Regions from separate parts of the Prochlorococcus sp. MIT 1223 genome, predicted to be linked through region 2. Evidence: predicted binding sites of a transcription regulator. Region 2 holds the regulator's gene; the other holds the start of a gene.
What was found. The regulator NtcA, encoded in region 2, controls nitrogen genes in cyanobacteria. The targets are predictions, from matches to a motif close to GTANCNNNNGNTAC.
Positions count from the first base shown of each region.

Region 1: the regulator NtcA is predicted to act here: its motif matches at 3,275-3,288, upstream of SOI85_RS04385 (DUF4278 domain-containing protein).

Region 1 covers NZ_CP139303.1:816,422-823,465, reverse strand. The annotation lists gene SOI85_RS04415 (hypothetical protein) at 1-178, opposite strand, end outside; gene SOI85_RS04410 (hypothetical protein) at 609-881, opposite strand; gene SOI85_RS04405 (SOS response-associated peptidase) at 1,282-1,929, opposite strand; gene SOI85_RS04400 (hypothetical protein) at 1,972-2,106, opposite strand; gene SOI85_RS04395 (hypothetical protein) at 2,145-2,309, opposite strand; gene SOI85_RS04390 (acyl-CoA thioesterase) at 2,403-2,864, opposite strand; gene SOI85_RS04385 (DUF4278 domain-containing protein) at 3,015-3,188, opposite strand; gene SOI85_RS04380 (hypothetical protein) at 4,206-4,439, shown strand; gene pip (prolyl aminopeptidase) at 4,479-5,417, shown strand; gene SOI85_RS04370 (hypothetical protein) at 5,784-6,602, shown strand; gene SOI85_RS04365 (class I SAM-dependent methyltransferase) at 6,994-7,044, shown strand, end outside.
Region 2 covers NZ_CP139303.1:917,273-926,260, forward strand. The annotation lists gene SOI85_RS04945 (photosystem II reaction center protein I) at 29-157, opposite strand; gene psbH (photosystem II reaction center phosphoprotein PsbH) at 481-684, shown strand; gene SOI85_RS04955 (TatA/E family twin arginine-targeting protein translocase) at 716-934, shown strand; gene pth (aminoacyl-tRNA hydrolase) at 995-1,609, shown strand; gene SOI85_RS04965 (DUF3146 family protein) at 1,616-1,876, shown strand; gene SOI85_RS04970 (resolvase) at 1,857-2,297, opposite strand; gene SOI85_RS04975 (DUF3084 domain-containing protein) at 2,312-3,292, opposite strand; gene ntcA (global nitrogen regulator NtcA) at 3,356-4,096, opposite strand; gene SOI85_RS04985 (cob(I)yrinic acid a,c-diamide adenosyltransferase) at 4,374-4,961, shown strand; gene dcd (dCTP deaminase) at 4,972-5,565, shown strand; gene thyX (FAD-dependent thymidylate synthase) at 5,568-6,200, shown strand; gene SOI85_RS05000 (thioredoxin domain-containing protein) at 6,204-6,767, opposite strand; gene trmB (tRNA (guanosine(46)-N7)-methyltransferase TrmB) at 6,825-7,487, opposite strand; gene SOI85_RS05010 (DUF3177 family protein) at 7,592-8,203, shown strand; gene ileS (isoleucine--tRNA ligase) at 8,268-8,988, opposite strand, start outside.

The sequences.
Region 1 (7,044 bases), 100 kb from region 2:
CAGCTATTAATTTGTCGACTACATCTCCTTGCTCTTTTCTTCTAATATAACTATTGAAATCAATAGGCTCATTCATTTCTCTTTCAGCATCCTCACGAATATTGTTAAGTACTATTAGACAAGGAGTCATCACAAGAGAAATAGATGCATATAACAGAACTAAATTATCAAAGGACATAGTATAAAAATCTAATGATTTAAATATCTCTTTAATTAGGAGAAATGCAATCCTTTGTATCTATACGCTGATTTGAAAGTGAATGCTACTTAAAATCATTTCTTAAAAATAGCTTGACTTTTTTTGGCCTTAGTAATTAGTAGAAGAAAAAACTCCTGCATTAAAGAAATTCCTGTTTGCAGAAGTAAAGCTCCAACACAAGAAGGAATACTGACGCCTATTTAAGAATTGATTTTAATTAATCCATGTATGCAGAAAGTTTTTTCATAGAGTGCTTCTATCTTTAAATAATTGTCTCTAAGTGAATTTGTAAAAAAGTTCATTAATTACTCTTTTGTAAAATTGAATAAAAATTTGCGCCTCCAACATTTTAAGAGGGAAGCGCATTTAAGAAATTGATTAAGTTCGATAAGGCGTTTTCTTATAAGGATTAGAAATTCATTTTTGGTTTTGATCCAACAATTGCATTCCACTCTCTTGCGGCAGTAGATAAATCATTGAGTAAAGGTTTGATTACTTCACCTTTAAAACAGTTTAGTGGATTGACTAATTCACTATTTATCCAACACGCTATTGGATCTACAACATAGACATTTCCTTGATCTTTGGTGCTTTTAATCAAAATCAAAGCTAAAGCACCAAACCATCCAAGGATACAAAAAGTAAGAACATAAAAGGCGATACACAAATTAGTGGTACACATTAACTCTAGAAGTGTAGATATTTGAAAAGTAACGAAGCTTTTTCTAATGTCTATATATTGCTTATTAAAACTTTTTGTTGTCTATTCTCAATAGACTTAGAAGAATACTTTTCAGTTAAGCTCTTTTACTACTCCCTTGACTGGTTGTGACTATGTCAGGGTGCATAAAATCAACTGTATTTGTCTGTTATTTGTGCGATGGATTTCACAAGGAGAGACTGTGTCTCTATAGTCCGTATTAGTAAGATTGTTGAATGCTATTGAGCTTAATAGACAAGGACAAGTTATAAAAAAAATATGCATTAAAGAAAAACTTTTCAAGGTGAGTCTTAATACCTAACCTGTAGAGATATGTTTGTCTCTTTATAAACATTATTTGAAGAGGTCAACTTTCAATGCTTTATTCAAAGAAAGTTAATTGAGTGGAAAACTTTTGATTTATTGGTTCAGATATCCAGTCATCAGGATCCCACTCCATGAGTAGAGAATCGAGTGATTGAAGCTCAGTTGTACTTTTAACTGGCTCAATCCACTCTTCTTCTAATCCATATGGAATGATTACAGGCATTCGATTATGTAGTGGCCGAATTAATTTATTTGGTGTTGTTGTTAGAACACAGCAACTTTCGAGTTCACTTCCTTCTTGAGACATCCATTTACTCCAAATACCTCCTAACCAAAAGTCCCGAGAATCTTTTCTTCTGATGAGATGTTTTTTTTCAAAGAACCCATTGGCAGGTAAAAGACATCTTTTGTGTCTCCAGCTGTTTCGAAATAATTTTTTCTCTTTAACAGTTTCCGCTCTTGCATTAAATGGTCTTGGTCTTGGTCTTGAGGTTGAGAAAGGATCATTTGCCCACTCTGAAATAAAACCCCAAAGCATTATTGATGTCATTGCCTTGCCTTCATTTTTTAATACCAGTACAGGTGCATCGGGTTTGATCAGGTTTTGTTTCGAGTAGTTTGCTTCCAGGTTTTTAGGCAAGCTTCTCTTTAAAAGGTCTGGTAAATCTTTAAAATCACTTGTTAGTTGATATCTGCTACACATGAAAAAATATTTTTGGTTGTTACGACTCTTCTAAAGTACCTTTTACCCAGAAGGTAATCCATTTAACAACCATACAAAAGATTCTCCATTCAAAATCCAATATCTCAATCCAATTAAGACTAATAAATTAATCAGGATAAGAACTATAAAACGAAGTTTTGGATCTTCTATCCCCATGTTGAATCTCTAAAAGCTTTAATTAGTATTGGCATATATTAGAAATTGCAAGCGTTATATAACCTTTGAGCTTTTTGCTGATCCTCTAGTCTTTTTACATTCTGTTCTAGTTCTTGCATTTCTTGTTCAGCTTGGTTGATTAGGTCCAATGTCCATTGCCAATTGCGTTCAGTACAATGCTTCTTGGCGGAATCCCAATTCATGGATGAAGGAATTTGAATTATTTCTTCTCAAAGCGTAGTTATTTTTTCTTGGCTATTTCCCAATAGTTGATTTTTGTTAATTCATACGGTCAATCAGATATCAAGACTGTCTTTCGTCGGTCCTTGCCTTAAGTTCTCAAGAGCTTTTGAAATTTCATCTGGAAATCTTCTAACTATACGAAGACCTGAGTCAATCCGTTTTAAGGTGACTAAATGAACTATTGCCTCCGCTGAAGGCTTGCCACACTCTTTGATAAAGACTGTTTTCCAAGGTAAACGGGCTCCTTCTGAATCTAATAGCCAACTTTTTAGAATAACTTCATCTCCATGATTTAGCGAGCTCTGATATTTAATGCTTACTTCAACAACTGGCATCTCATAACCATTTTCAGAAATATTTGAATAAGACAACCCCGCTTGAGATAGAGCATTTATTCTTGACTCTTCTAACCAGTTCAAGTAAGAACCATGCCACATTATACCTGCATGATCTGTGTGTTGAGGTAAAACAGTTTTCCTAAGTAACCATGGTTTTTTCTTTAAAGGTTGTCCCATAGGATTAAGTGAAAAGTATTCTTCAAAATATAAATATAGTCTTGATGTCTACTTGATATCACCTTTAGAGTTGTTCTATAAGCTCAAGAACTAGGATCACAATAAAAAAAGCCCTCCTAAAGAGGGCTTTTTTTATTGTGATCCTAATTACTACTTCGAGTAGCTAATACCGCGATATGCAAGCTGATTATCCATTGCCCTTATGGCTTCATCTCTGCAAGTATTGTAATGCTCTCGCCTATAGGTCAGTTCAATGCAGTTTGATTGAGCGACTGGTTTTTTGTGCTGAACATAGTTATGTCCGCGATAAAGAAGAGTAGTCATGAATTCACTCCGAATATTGACCTAAGTCCCCGTTCCTTGGCTTAAGTCGTAATGCGGCTCGCAAATGTAGCGAGTTGAACGTTTTTGTAGCTGTCGCTACAGAACTTTTATAGCTAATAGTTGTGTGTTCGTGTTGTTCAGGAAGATACAATTAAAACTTTTTGCTGTAGTTCTCGCGTTATTTTCTAAGCAAGAGTATTTAGATGATCCGTATCTTGAAGGATATAAAGTTCAAATGGATTTTCACTCTTAATTTGTTTATAGGTATGGGATTCGTTGTTTAATCGACTTCTTAGCTTTTAGTATGTAATGCTAAAGAAATGAGAATGGGTCTTATTAAATATCAATTTTTGTGAGTACCTTGTTCGGTACATTTGAAATATTGATTTGATTGAAGGAAAAGCAGATGAGAAGCTTGCACTGATGAATCAGTATTCAATACCTGACCCTAATCGCTGCTGTCAAAACTATTCATACTCAATGGCATCATTGCAGTATGCCAAGTATGTTTATTCAGAAGAGTTGAGCTAAGAAGAAAGTTCTCAAGGCAGGTCGTTTTTGTGGTTTTAAAATCTATATATATTCTTGAATTGATTGATTGATCAAAAAAAGGAGGGGGGAGGGGGTTGCTAAATGCTGAATAATGAGTAATAATACCTGGGTGAGGAGCTGAGATCCTCTGAGGAGTGGAAACAAGGAAACACGACCTCTTGATCTCAAAAAAAACCTGCCATAAGGCAGGTTTTTTTTTGCCATAGACTTTTAACTATTAGGTTTGATGAGATATTGATGTTGGATTATTCTCAATTGGTTTGCTGATTGATATTAGTAATTGGAATAACTTGATAAAAGTTAAAAAGACTTGGGATGGTAACTTTTGATTTCCTTTCATGTTCTTTTGGAAACTATTTTTGTGTTTTACCTGGGCCAAAAGCCTTCGCTGTTTATGGTTTATTGCTAAAGAAAAAATATATCAACTTTTTGTCCTAAGGTTTAGAAATTAAGTTGGTTTTTGAAATGCTGTATTTGCTTTCTTTTACTATAAAAATTCTTGACCTAAGAGATTTAGTCAATCTTCCTTTTAAGGCTTTGCAGTCATTGCCTACAGATCCTCTCTCTACAAAATTTCTTAGTTTAATTCCTGTTATTGCATTTGTAGCACTTATAGTTACGGCAATTTGGCGGCAAGCAAAGAGATTTCCAGTAAGAGCTATTCAGGATGCTCAAGTTGACAGTATAAGAAACTTCTAATAAAGAAGGATGTTGCTATTTATATAGAAATTTCTAATAATGAATTTTTCTTTATACCCAGAAATTGATCCAAGGGAAACGGGTTTATTAAAAGTAAGTGAATTACACTCTATTTATTGGGAAAGATGTGGCAATTGCTTAGGAATACCTATTTTAATTGTTCATGGTGGTCCAGGTGGGGGAAGTCAAAAGAGTTATAGGAGATATTTTGATCCCGCAAAATTTGATATTATTCAATTCGATCAAAGAGGATGTGGTAGATCAATCCCTCATTCAGAACTGCAAGAAAACACGACTCAAGATTTAGTTAATGATATGGAAAAATTAAGAGATTTTTTAAAGATTAAAGATTGGCATTTGTTTGGCGGTTCATGGGGTTCAACACTGTCTCTTGTGTATTCAATTAAGCACCCTAATAGAGTTAAAAGTCTTATTCTTAGAGGTATATTTTTATGTAGAGAGTCTGAGTTGCTTTGGTTTTATCAGAAGGGAGCAAGTGAGATCTTTCCAGAGGAGTTTGAGGCATATGAATCTCTTATTCCCATTGAAGAAAGAGAAGACTTGATTAGAGCTTTTTATAAAATGTTGACAAGCAAGAATAAGCTGATAAGAGAAAAGGCTTCAATAGCTTGGACTAGATGGGAAATGGCTACTAGTCATCTTATCCCTGATAATTCGTATTTGATTAAATCAGGTAACACTTTATTTTCAGACGCCTTCGCTAGAATTGAATGCCATTATTTTATAAATAATATTTTCTTAGAAAAGAACTTTATACTTAAATATATTTCTGCTGTTGAATCTATCCCAACTACAATTATTCAAGGTAGATATGATGTTGTCTGCCCTGTTAGAAGTGCATGGGACCTAAGGAAAGCCTTGCCTAATAGTAAGCTTGTTATTGTTGATGATGCAGGACACTCTATGAGGGAAAGAGGTATAACCACAGAATTGCTTAGAGCTACAAATTTAATCTAATAAGTAATTCTTTATAACAAAATAGCAGGCCTAATCCGCCATCTTTAACCTGTTAAGTATTAACCATAATGTGTCTTATAAAAAGTAAGAAAAGGATAGGAGCTATTCAACACAAATGTTACCTTTTGAGTTCTGATTTGTTCGGATATTTCCTGTTTACTTATTGTTTAAACTTCCCTTTAATAATAATATGTTCAATAGTAATTAAACCTAATATCAAACTTTTTAAAGAACGTATCTTAACCTTACACAGACGTTTTACTTATAGGAATTTTAATACTTAATAAATGATTATAGTTACAAATATTCGACATTGAGGATTGATTTTGATAAAATTGGTAGAAAATATCTTTAATCTTAAAAATAATGAATTCATCTATTAAAGTAAGAGGAGAGAGAGTAGATATGTTAATAAACGATAGAGTTAATTCTATTTCTAATCAAGGTAAAAATGGCGACATATCAGACTATATACAAATAATACCCAATAGCCAATCTTCATTCACACCATCTGAAAAGCCTATAACTATTATTAAGTCCTTCATTCAAGATAGAAATACTATTAAGAATATGGTTAAAGAAATGATTGGTCTAATTCAAAATCAATATCCAGCAATAAATCAAGATCAGATGTTAGATAGGCATAAGGATATATTCTACACAGTTGATTATAATCCTATCTTTTCAGATACAAAGAGAATAATGTTAGATATATTATTGGGAGGAAATCTTGATAAGTTTTTATTTACATCTAAGATCTTTAAACAATTAATTGAATTTTATAATATTAATCTTAGGGTAGACAATGTTCCAATAGAATACAAATCAGCTCCTCAGGTTATATATTATCCTCAAGGTGGTGGTTACTTTGATTGGCATAGTCACCCTAAGCTTCCTACAAATTATGGTATGTGCTTGTGTCTATCAGAAGTCTCAAAAGTAAATTCAAAGAGTCGCGAAATTTCACCACAAGAAATTAGTTATGCTTCTATGAATGAAGGACAAATGATGTTTAGAGATAAGGATGATATAATTATTTCAACAGATGGTTTAATTGATACGGGCGACCTATTGATATTCGACTTTGGTATTGATCATTGTGTATCTCCTTGTGATGTATTTAAGCCTCTTTCTTTCAATGGGCATGGGCATTGGATGGCAGTCCACTCACTGCAAAAAGATTGATGAATGAAGAGGAGACTTCAAAAAGGGAAAAGAATTAAAGGTGTATTTTTTATAAATTCAACTTACTATCATCTGTGATTAATTATAATTAGTTATGTTCCCATACTTTCAAGAACATTAGTTAAATCCGACTATCTTTTTCTAAAAACCTCTATTTATTCTAAATTCGGATTCAATAAACCATAAAGCTAATAAAGGTTTCAGATTGAATCTGAAATTAAATCTTTTATTAAGAAAGATTTAACCTATAATAATTTTAAGTCATTTGTTGACAACCATAAGAAGTATATTTTAAATAGGAGTCTTTATGGAAAGTTGAGTTTATCTATTACTAGACTATTGTTAGCCAGAAAGATAAAAGAGATGCTATGTTAAATAAAAGCAGAGTACAATGTTTAAAATTCAATTCGATTCAATTGAATCAATAGGACCCTTAGAAAGA
Region 2 (8,988 bases):
TCTAATTCAGATCCTTTTGGAGGTGAATTTAGTCCTGAGGGCTTTCAAGGTCCTTTCTAGCAGGAACTCTTGACGGATCACTAGCTAAGAATCCAAACAAGAAGACTCCTACAAAAAAGAAGACGATGGTATATACGGAAATCTTTAGAGCAAGCATAAATAATAACTACTTTATAAAAACCAAAGATATCCTAATTGATCCCTCTTTTGACGCAGAGTAAAAAAGGTGTTACACATCCTTGAATTGGAATGGATTGAAATGTTTCCTTTGAAAAAGTTTAAGCATCTAAATGCACTCCAAAATTCTTGATAAAAACCAGTCTATGGTTTGATTTCCAGTAATTCTTATAGTTGAAAAGGAATCATTTCATAGAAGCAAACCAAAACAATTGAATAAGTGTTTATAAAATGGTCGTCGGTTGTACGAAAGGTCCCATACAATAATAAAATTCAAACTCTAAAAGAGGACAAAGCTTCGACATGGGACAGAAAACTGCTATAGGAAGCCTTCTCAAATCAATAGGCAATTCTGGACAAGGCAAGGTTGTGCCAGGATTTGGCGCGGCACCAGTTATGGCCCTTATTGGTGTTCTTCTACTTGTTTTCTTAGTAATAATGCTACAGATTTACAATCAATCACTGGTTCTGCAAGGATTTACAGTTGATTGGAATGGAGTGAACTAACTAAATTTAAATTTCAGATGAGGTTGCTTTAATGAATGTCTTTGGCATTGGCCTGCCTGAGATAGCAGTTGTTGCTGCTATAGCATTGATCGTTTTTGGTCCAAAGCGATTGCCTGAGCTTGGAAAAACTTTAGGAAAAACTCTTAAAGGCCTACAAGCAGCCTCATCAGAATTTGAAAGTGAGATTCAAAAAGCAATGAATGAAACAGATGATTTAAACAATGAAACAGAAGAAGAAAGTAAACAATAAACAGAATCTGCTAATGCAAAATAAAATTAATCACAAGCAAAAGCAAGTGAAGATATTTTAATGAGCGAAATTGGCTTCAAACTATTAGTAGGCTTAGGTAACCCAGGCTCAAAATATAAACAAACTCGCCATAATATAGGTTTCATGGCATTAGAAAGACTTGCAGCACAACAATCAGTTGAATTCAAAGAATCTAAAAAAGTTTTTGGAAGAATTGCAGAAATAGGAATCGGAGATACTAAGCAACGGTTATTGCTACCTAGTACTTATATGAATGAAAGCGGGAGATCAATAAATGCAGCCATTTGTTGGTTTGATATAGAGATTAATCAAGTCATAATAATTGTTGATGATATGGATCTACCCTTAGGGAAACTAAGGATTAGAAATAAAGGTGGTTCAGGTGGCCATAAAGGTTTAAAGAGTACTATCTCGCATTTAAAGACTGAAGATTTTTGTAGATTAAGAATTGGTATTGGCGCTCCATCATTAAATCCCATAGAACGAAAAGTAAAAACATGTGAACATGTTTTAGGTTCATTTAGTTCAACTGAATTACTGGTGGTTGAAGAAGTAATTAAAAAAATATTGGCCAGTTTAGATTTAATAAAAGAAGTGGGTTTAGAAAGAGCTAGCAATGAAATTAATTCATATAAAAACGAATTAATAATATAAAGTCATATGTCAAAAAAAAAGCCTTTAACTACTGCTTATGTATGTGTAGAGTGTCAAAATTTCTCTAAGAAATCTATAAAAGGTAAAGTTTCAGCAAGTAATTTCGAATGGAGCTTTATTTGGAAATTTGGGACTGGAGAGCTAATTATCAAGCCTCCTCTAGGAAGGGCTTTAATTAAAGACTCTCTTGAGCGATTTTTAGTGAAAGACGATTACAAATTGGAACCGGGAGGAAGTTATATGTTTACTATTCGGGCCAAATTTTAAAACTAGTTTGCACTGACCAGGTTAACTTTACATTCAAAAAGTCTTCAGCCAAAATCAATGCTGCTAAAGCATCTAAATTCTCAGATGGTAGTACCATACCATCTGGTAATAGACGAAGAAAAAAATTTTTAGGCCAAATGTCCCAGTATCTATCTCTCGCCCTTAAGGTAGTATTTTTTTCTTCTTGGAAAATAGTTGGAATATTCAATTCTGAATTAATTTCTAAGTTTAAAGAATTACTACTTGTCCCATTCCCAATAATTATTAAATCAACTGAAGCTTCACTTTCCCAGGAATTAATTAAATGGATAGTTGATGCTGTCCTTGCAACTTTTGCATCAATAACACTTTGCAGAGATTGATTTACTAAGACTAATCCACATTTGTGCTTACCTGGGTCTATTGCTATCAATCTCGACATCTTAGAAGTTGAAGCTAATTTTCATTTAATTTATCATTAACCATCAATTTTATTGATATTGGATCAGCAGTAAAACTATTATTTACAGATACAGCATTCAATTTGAGTTTTACCTTTTCTCTTAGAAGTATGCTTTTAGAAATTTTGTTTATCTGAGTTGGATTGATTTTAATTTCAGAACTAAGAGACCCCCTTCTCTTTACCTCCGCCAAGGTTGAAGAAAGAAGGATCTTAAGATTTGAAGTAAAGTCATCTTCAGTATTTATCTCTTTCAAATCCAAGTTTATACTTGCTATGATTTCATCCTTAAGAACAATTTTGGAGTTCTGGATAACCTCAGGGAAAGCATATATATAATCCTCACCCTTTAAGACATTGTCAGCTGAACGAATATGAACCAACCAACTTCCTCTTTTTCTTATTATTTGCTCTAATTTTTTTATATGATCTTTCCTAATTAATAATATTCTTTTATCAGGCTTTTCTCCTGGCTTTATTTTTAAATAAGAGTAATAATTGGCGATTTGAAGAAGATTCTCTATTTTTTTCTGAATTTGATCTGTATCTTTTATAGAAATAACAGAACTTGCCAAAGACTGACCACTGCTTATCACTACATCACCTCTTCTAAGTGCAATGAAATTATTCTCAACTTGCTTTAATACTTTTTCACCATTAACAATTCTATCTTCTAAGGTTTGTCTTTCATTTTGTAAGGCTAATAGATCTTCTCTATTATTCTGTAATTTAGATTGGAGATCTTTTAATTCAAATAATCCTACTCTCAGTTCCCTACTAACCAATAACATAAGACTTAGTGAGATAGCACTAATCAAACTGCCTGTAATAACAGTTATAAATACAGCTGTTCTTCTAGGCCTTAACTTAAAGAGACTTAGTCTTGCCTTACCAATACGACTTCCAAGTAAGTCCCCTAGAGTCGACAGGAGTCCACCAAGAATTAACAAAGAAATAATTAGGAGCCAACCTGTCACGGAAAAATCAAAATTGGTTTATCAGAAAGACAAACTAGAACTATATTTTGACACTAATGGGTTTCAGTTGAAACGTTTTGCAAGGGCAATGGGATCAAATACCGTAATTTTCTTACGATCAATTTGTAAAAGTCCTGAATTTCGTAAATCTCCTAACAATCTTGTAATTGTTACTCGAGTCGAGCCAATTGCTTCCGCAATTGCCTGATGAGAAAGTCTTAAGTCAATGGTGATGCCTTTCTCTCCAGGCATTCCAAAATCTCTGCAAAGGACTAAAAGGAAACTTACCAATCGTGAAGACATGTCTCTATGAGTCAAAGTTTCTATCATCGTCTCTGTTTGCAAGATTCTGCTTGATAAACCTTGCAACAAAAGTAGTCCTACAGCAGTATCTTCTTCAATAGCTTTCCTAACAGATGTAGCTGGAGCTGTAATCATCTCCACTCTTGTAAAAGCAACAGCATGGTAAAAACGGTCTGAGCGATGACCTGTAATAAGGGATAAAACTCCGAATAAACTATTTTCCCTAAGCAAAGCTACGGTTATTTCCTCACCTGATTCATAAACTCTAGATAATCTAACCGCACCGCGTTTGATTAAGTACACCCTTTCGGCAGGATCTCCTGGGAAAAAAATTGTTTTAGATCTATCAACAATCTCTGTACAAGCTCCTTCAAGAGATTTAATTACTTCAAAAAGTGTGGCTTTAGTTAATGAGCCATCTACATTAGAAGAATTAACCGAGTAGTGATTTCTCAATTTCGTCTGATTTGAGCGACTAAAGCCTCTTAGGGGGGTAACCATAGCGACAAAGCCAATGCATGGAGATTAATTTGACACTCCAAAAGCATATGTAGCTATGAGTACTTTTTTAAGTCTTAGTGAAAAGGAATCAAGTTAAACAAATTCAGCAAAAAGATTTGCAGAAAAAGTAATCCACGCCTTTCAGACACAGGTTTCATTTGATTCATAGTAATTTTCTGCACTCACTTCTCAAGAGCACTACCTATAGTGTTAAAAAAGTTGTTATACAGAGCAACAACGCTAGATTGAAAATCATGACTGACTTTTCAGTGAATAAATGACTTCAAGCCTTTGGGACATAAAGGATTACTCAGATAGCAGGGCTGTTGGATTGCAACCAGTACATCAAGTATCTAGTAAATTCCCTTTACATTTAGTTGTCCCGCAAGGACAATTACAAATTCATACCGCTTCTTTTAGAGGAAGTTTCTCAATAGTATTAAGCGAGGCCATAAGAGCAGCTGGATTAGGAAGCAATGTACTAATAGCTCAATTTCTAAAAGGAGGAGTAAATCAAGGGCCTAATCAAGGAATTAATCTTTGTGGCGGACTAACGTGGATAAGACCAGATTTACCTTTCTGCTTGAACAATAAAAAGGAGAATACATCAACCCAAAAGGAAACCGATATTCGCAAAGCAATAGGAAATGTATGGGAGAGATGTAAGGAGAGTTTATCTTCAAAAGCAATCAATCGATTAGTACTAGATGAAATAGGTATGGCAACTTCATTAGGTTATATAGAAAAAAGTGATTTAATTTCTACTCTGAAAGGACGGCCAGCCGAAACAGATTTAATTCTGACAGGACCTTCAATACCAGAAGAAGTCCTGGCAATGGCCGACCAAGTAACTGAACTTCGTTGAACTTCAAATAATGCTCAAAAACGATCTCTGGATAAAGCAACAAGCAGATGCAGGAATGCTGATTCCCTTTCAAGAAAAGTTAATTCGGCATCTAAACCCAGAAGAAAATAAAAATCCTGTTCTAAGTTTTGGATGTTCTTCTTATGGATATGACCTTCGGCTTTCAGCCAAAGAGTTTCTAATTTTTCGTCATATTCCTGGAACAGTAATGAATCCGAAAAAATTTAATCCAGACAATTTAGAAACTACAACTCTTCATAAAGATAAAGATGGTGAATATTTTATTCTTCCTGCCCATTCATATGGACTAGGTGTAGCTCTAGAAAAAATGAAAGTTCCGGAAAATATAACAGTCATTTGTCTTGGTAAAAGTACATATGCTCGCCTAGGAATTATTGTCAATACGACTCCAGCAGAAGCAAGTTGGGAAGGACATTTAACACTTGAATTTAGTAATAGTTCAGGTGCTGATTGTAGGGTTTATGCAAATGAAGGTATTTGCCAACTACTTTTTTTTGAAGGAGACCCATGCCAAACAACTTATAGTGACCGCAAAGGAAAATATCAGCATCAACCTGAAAAAGTAACACTTGCTAAAGTTTAATTATGAAAATAGTTGAATTTATAACAGCAACGCCAGATGCAGAAAAAACTATGGCTTATATAGCAAGAGTAAGCAATCCAAGTAATCAAAGTAATGATAATTTTGAGAAGTTAATTAAATATTGTATTACCCATGAACATTGGAGTGTTTTTGAGCAATCTTATATGACTTTGCAAATAGAAACTAATCGTGGAATAGCTGCTCAGATTCTCAGACATCGTTCATTCACATTTCAGGAATTCTCTCAGAGATATTCAGATAGTACGCAGTTAGGAGAAATACCAATACCAGAATTAAGGCGACAAGATGTAAAAAATAGGCAAAACTCAACCTCTGACTTATCTGTAGATGTTATCCGAAAATTCGAAAATAAAATCAAAGAGCAATTTGAATTAAATAAAAGTCTTTACGAGGAAATGCTTAATTCAGGAATTGCCAAAGAGTGTGCACGATTTGTTCTGCCACTTGCTACCCCAACAAGAATATACATGACAGGTTCCTGTCGATCATGGATACACTATATTTCATTAAGAACTGCGCATGGAACACAGAAAGAACATATGAAGATAGCTGAAGAATGTAAAAATATTTTCATCAAACAATTCCCTACAGTTTCTTCAGCTATGAATTGGTAATAATCAACCATGACTTCTTGGTTTTATTGAGTCTTGATTGTTTTTTATAGCTAATTTTATATTTGATTGAATTGAATTTTGATTGTTATTTGTAATGTTTTTACTAGGTATTCTTTCATTTAACAAATAATTAATTGATTTATTAATTTGCTCTTCTGACTGCAAACCTTTTGATACATATATAACTTTAGCATCCTTATCTAGGAAAGTTAACTGTGGAACTCCATTGACCTCATATTTATCTATAAGTTCTCCCCACCTTGGATTATCCACATTCAATAAGACAAAGTTAACCCTATCAGAGTAATTCTTTTCTATATTGAACATAGAGGGTGCCATTTTCTTACAAACTTCACACCAATCTGCATAAAACTCAAAAACTGTTGGCTTTTCATTATTAATTGCTTGCATAGGTTCCATAGATTTTTCTGCTAACTGATTTAAAGGGGCTTGAGAATTTAAATTCCCTCTAAGAAATAATAAAATTATTATCAAAGACAGGGTCGATATAGTTAAGATTATTTTTTGGAGATTAGTTATAGATTCTGAGCTAATACTTTTCGGCATAAGAAGAAAATATAATATTTCCAAATTATATCTTAAATAATCGATTTAATAATTAAATTACCTTTTGAATATTCCGCTTAAATTTATGTCATTAGCATTCCTTCTATACAAAACCCTGTAAATCTTGAGTTGATTAGCCATTGCATAATGCTCACGTTCAGTAACAACAGAAAAAGGGTTTTCATCCAGCCATTCAAAATCATTCAATGGTTCGCGAGTAAAGCATTGACTGGAATCAACTAAATCTATCATTGGTTTAATAACAGAAAACACATCACTTTGAAGAAAGAGTTCGGCCCCAGGCTTAAAGGATTTAATTAGTGATAAAAGTAAACTAGGCTGCAGGACTCTTCTCTTATAATGCCTTCTTTTAAACCAAGGATCTGGGAATTGAATCGAGACTCTTCTCAGGTTCCCATGGTTAAGTGTATTAAGCCATTTTTCTAAGCTTACATTTGCATTACAATATGAGAAGTTTAAGTTAGCCAACTTCAATCTATCCTTATCTTTTTTCGCGGATAAGACTAGTTTATTGCGAATCTCTATACCTAAGTAATTCCAAGTGGTATCTAGAGAAGCAAGGTCTAGAAGAAAGCGACCTTTTGCACAACCAATGTCTAGATGAATTGGCAAATCAATATTCGCAAAGAGATCCTTTACTTGAGGTATCTCTATCGGTAATTGAAAAAATCTACTAAGAGGGTTTACATGCTGCCGCATTATGGAAAAAAATTTTTAACATTCCTTTTAAAAGAAGAATAAACAAATAATGACCAAAAAGCGGTATAACAATTAATGATGAACTATTTTTGAGTAAAGCCACCTTGACTGAGATCCAATACAGAACTTTAGTTTGGCTAGCCTATAGGCTTGCAGCCACCTTTGCATTCGGACTACCTTTAGTCCTTTTAATATGGTCATCTATTAAAAAAGAACAAGCGATTTCAAGATTGCTCTCAATATATTGGAAGGTTTCAAGTTTAATTTTCATAAGTATTCTTTTATTAACTAGTAATCAACCAATTGGATATATAGCTTCTTTTTTCTCTCTAATCTTAAGCATAGTCTCAATATGGTTTTGGGTCGACCTTAATGAAGAGATTGGAGAAATGCCTCTCTGGAAACCTTTACCTCTTGCTACAAAGGTTTGGAGATGGGGATTAAGCTTCTTGGGAATATTATATGTTGCCTTAAATTCATTAAGTTTAAAATGTTTTCAAGTTATAGACCAATCATTTTGTAATGCTTGGATTATAGGACCTCAAAGTTTACATGAAACAAATAAAATCATCCTAAGATTTCTTTTTGGAGGTAGCTGGAGTCAATCTTTAGCTGGTGTTATAGGTTATTTAGCTTTAATTATTTATATAATTGGCTTAATACAATGGCTCCTAATTAGACTACCTAAACATGGAAGAATAGCTGGTGAATTTTAATCAAATAAAAGATCATATGAGAATTAAGTTTGTTATTAAGATAGTTTTATTTATCTTATATTAATTACAATCTATTTATTATTTCCAAGCACCTAGAACATAGTTTTGGATGTTTAAGATCCTTACCAATATCATTCTCAAAATGCCAACATCTGTCACATTTCGAACCTCTGGCTTTTGATATCTCCAAAAGGCAAGTATCATTTTCTATAATTACAAATGTTTCTGCCCAAGGTTCTCCATCTATCTGCAAAGAAGAGACAAGCAACCAGTCACGCAAATTATCTACTTCTTTAAAAGATGATTTATCTAGCCAATTCATAGCCTCAGCAAGATAACTATCTCTAATTTCAATACGTAATGACGCCTCAAGTGAGGATCCAATGTTATTACTAACTCTACATTCTTCTAACCCTCTATTGACTTCACTTCTTAAATTCCTTAAATAAGAAATTGGTTGAGTTAGGGAATCGTTTACCCATATATTTGGTACTTTAGGCCATCCATTTTTAAAGACAGATTCTACTTTTGTGTCATAAGGGATATTTTGCCATATATCTTCAGCCATATGGGGTAAAACAGGAGCGATCATTCCAGCAAGCCTTTCAATAATTAAGGACAAAACTGTCTGACAAGTCCTTCTAGTCCTATCATTTGGTGCACTAATATAAAGTCGATCCTTCGCAATATCTAAGTAAAAGTTAGACAAATCAACGACACAAAAACTTTGAATTGTCTGGAAAAATTTTGAAAATTCATAATTTTCAAATGCACTTGTTACTTCA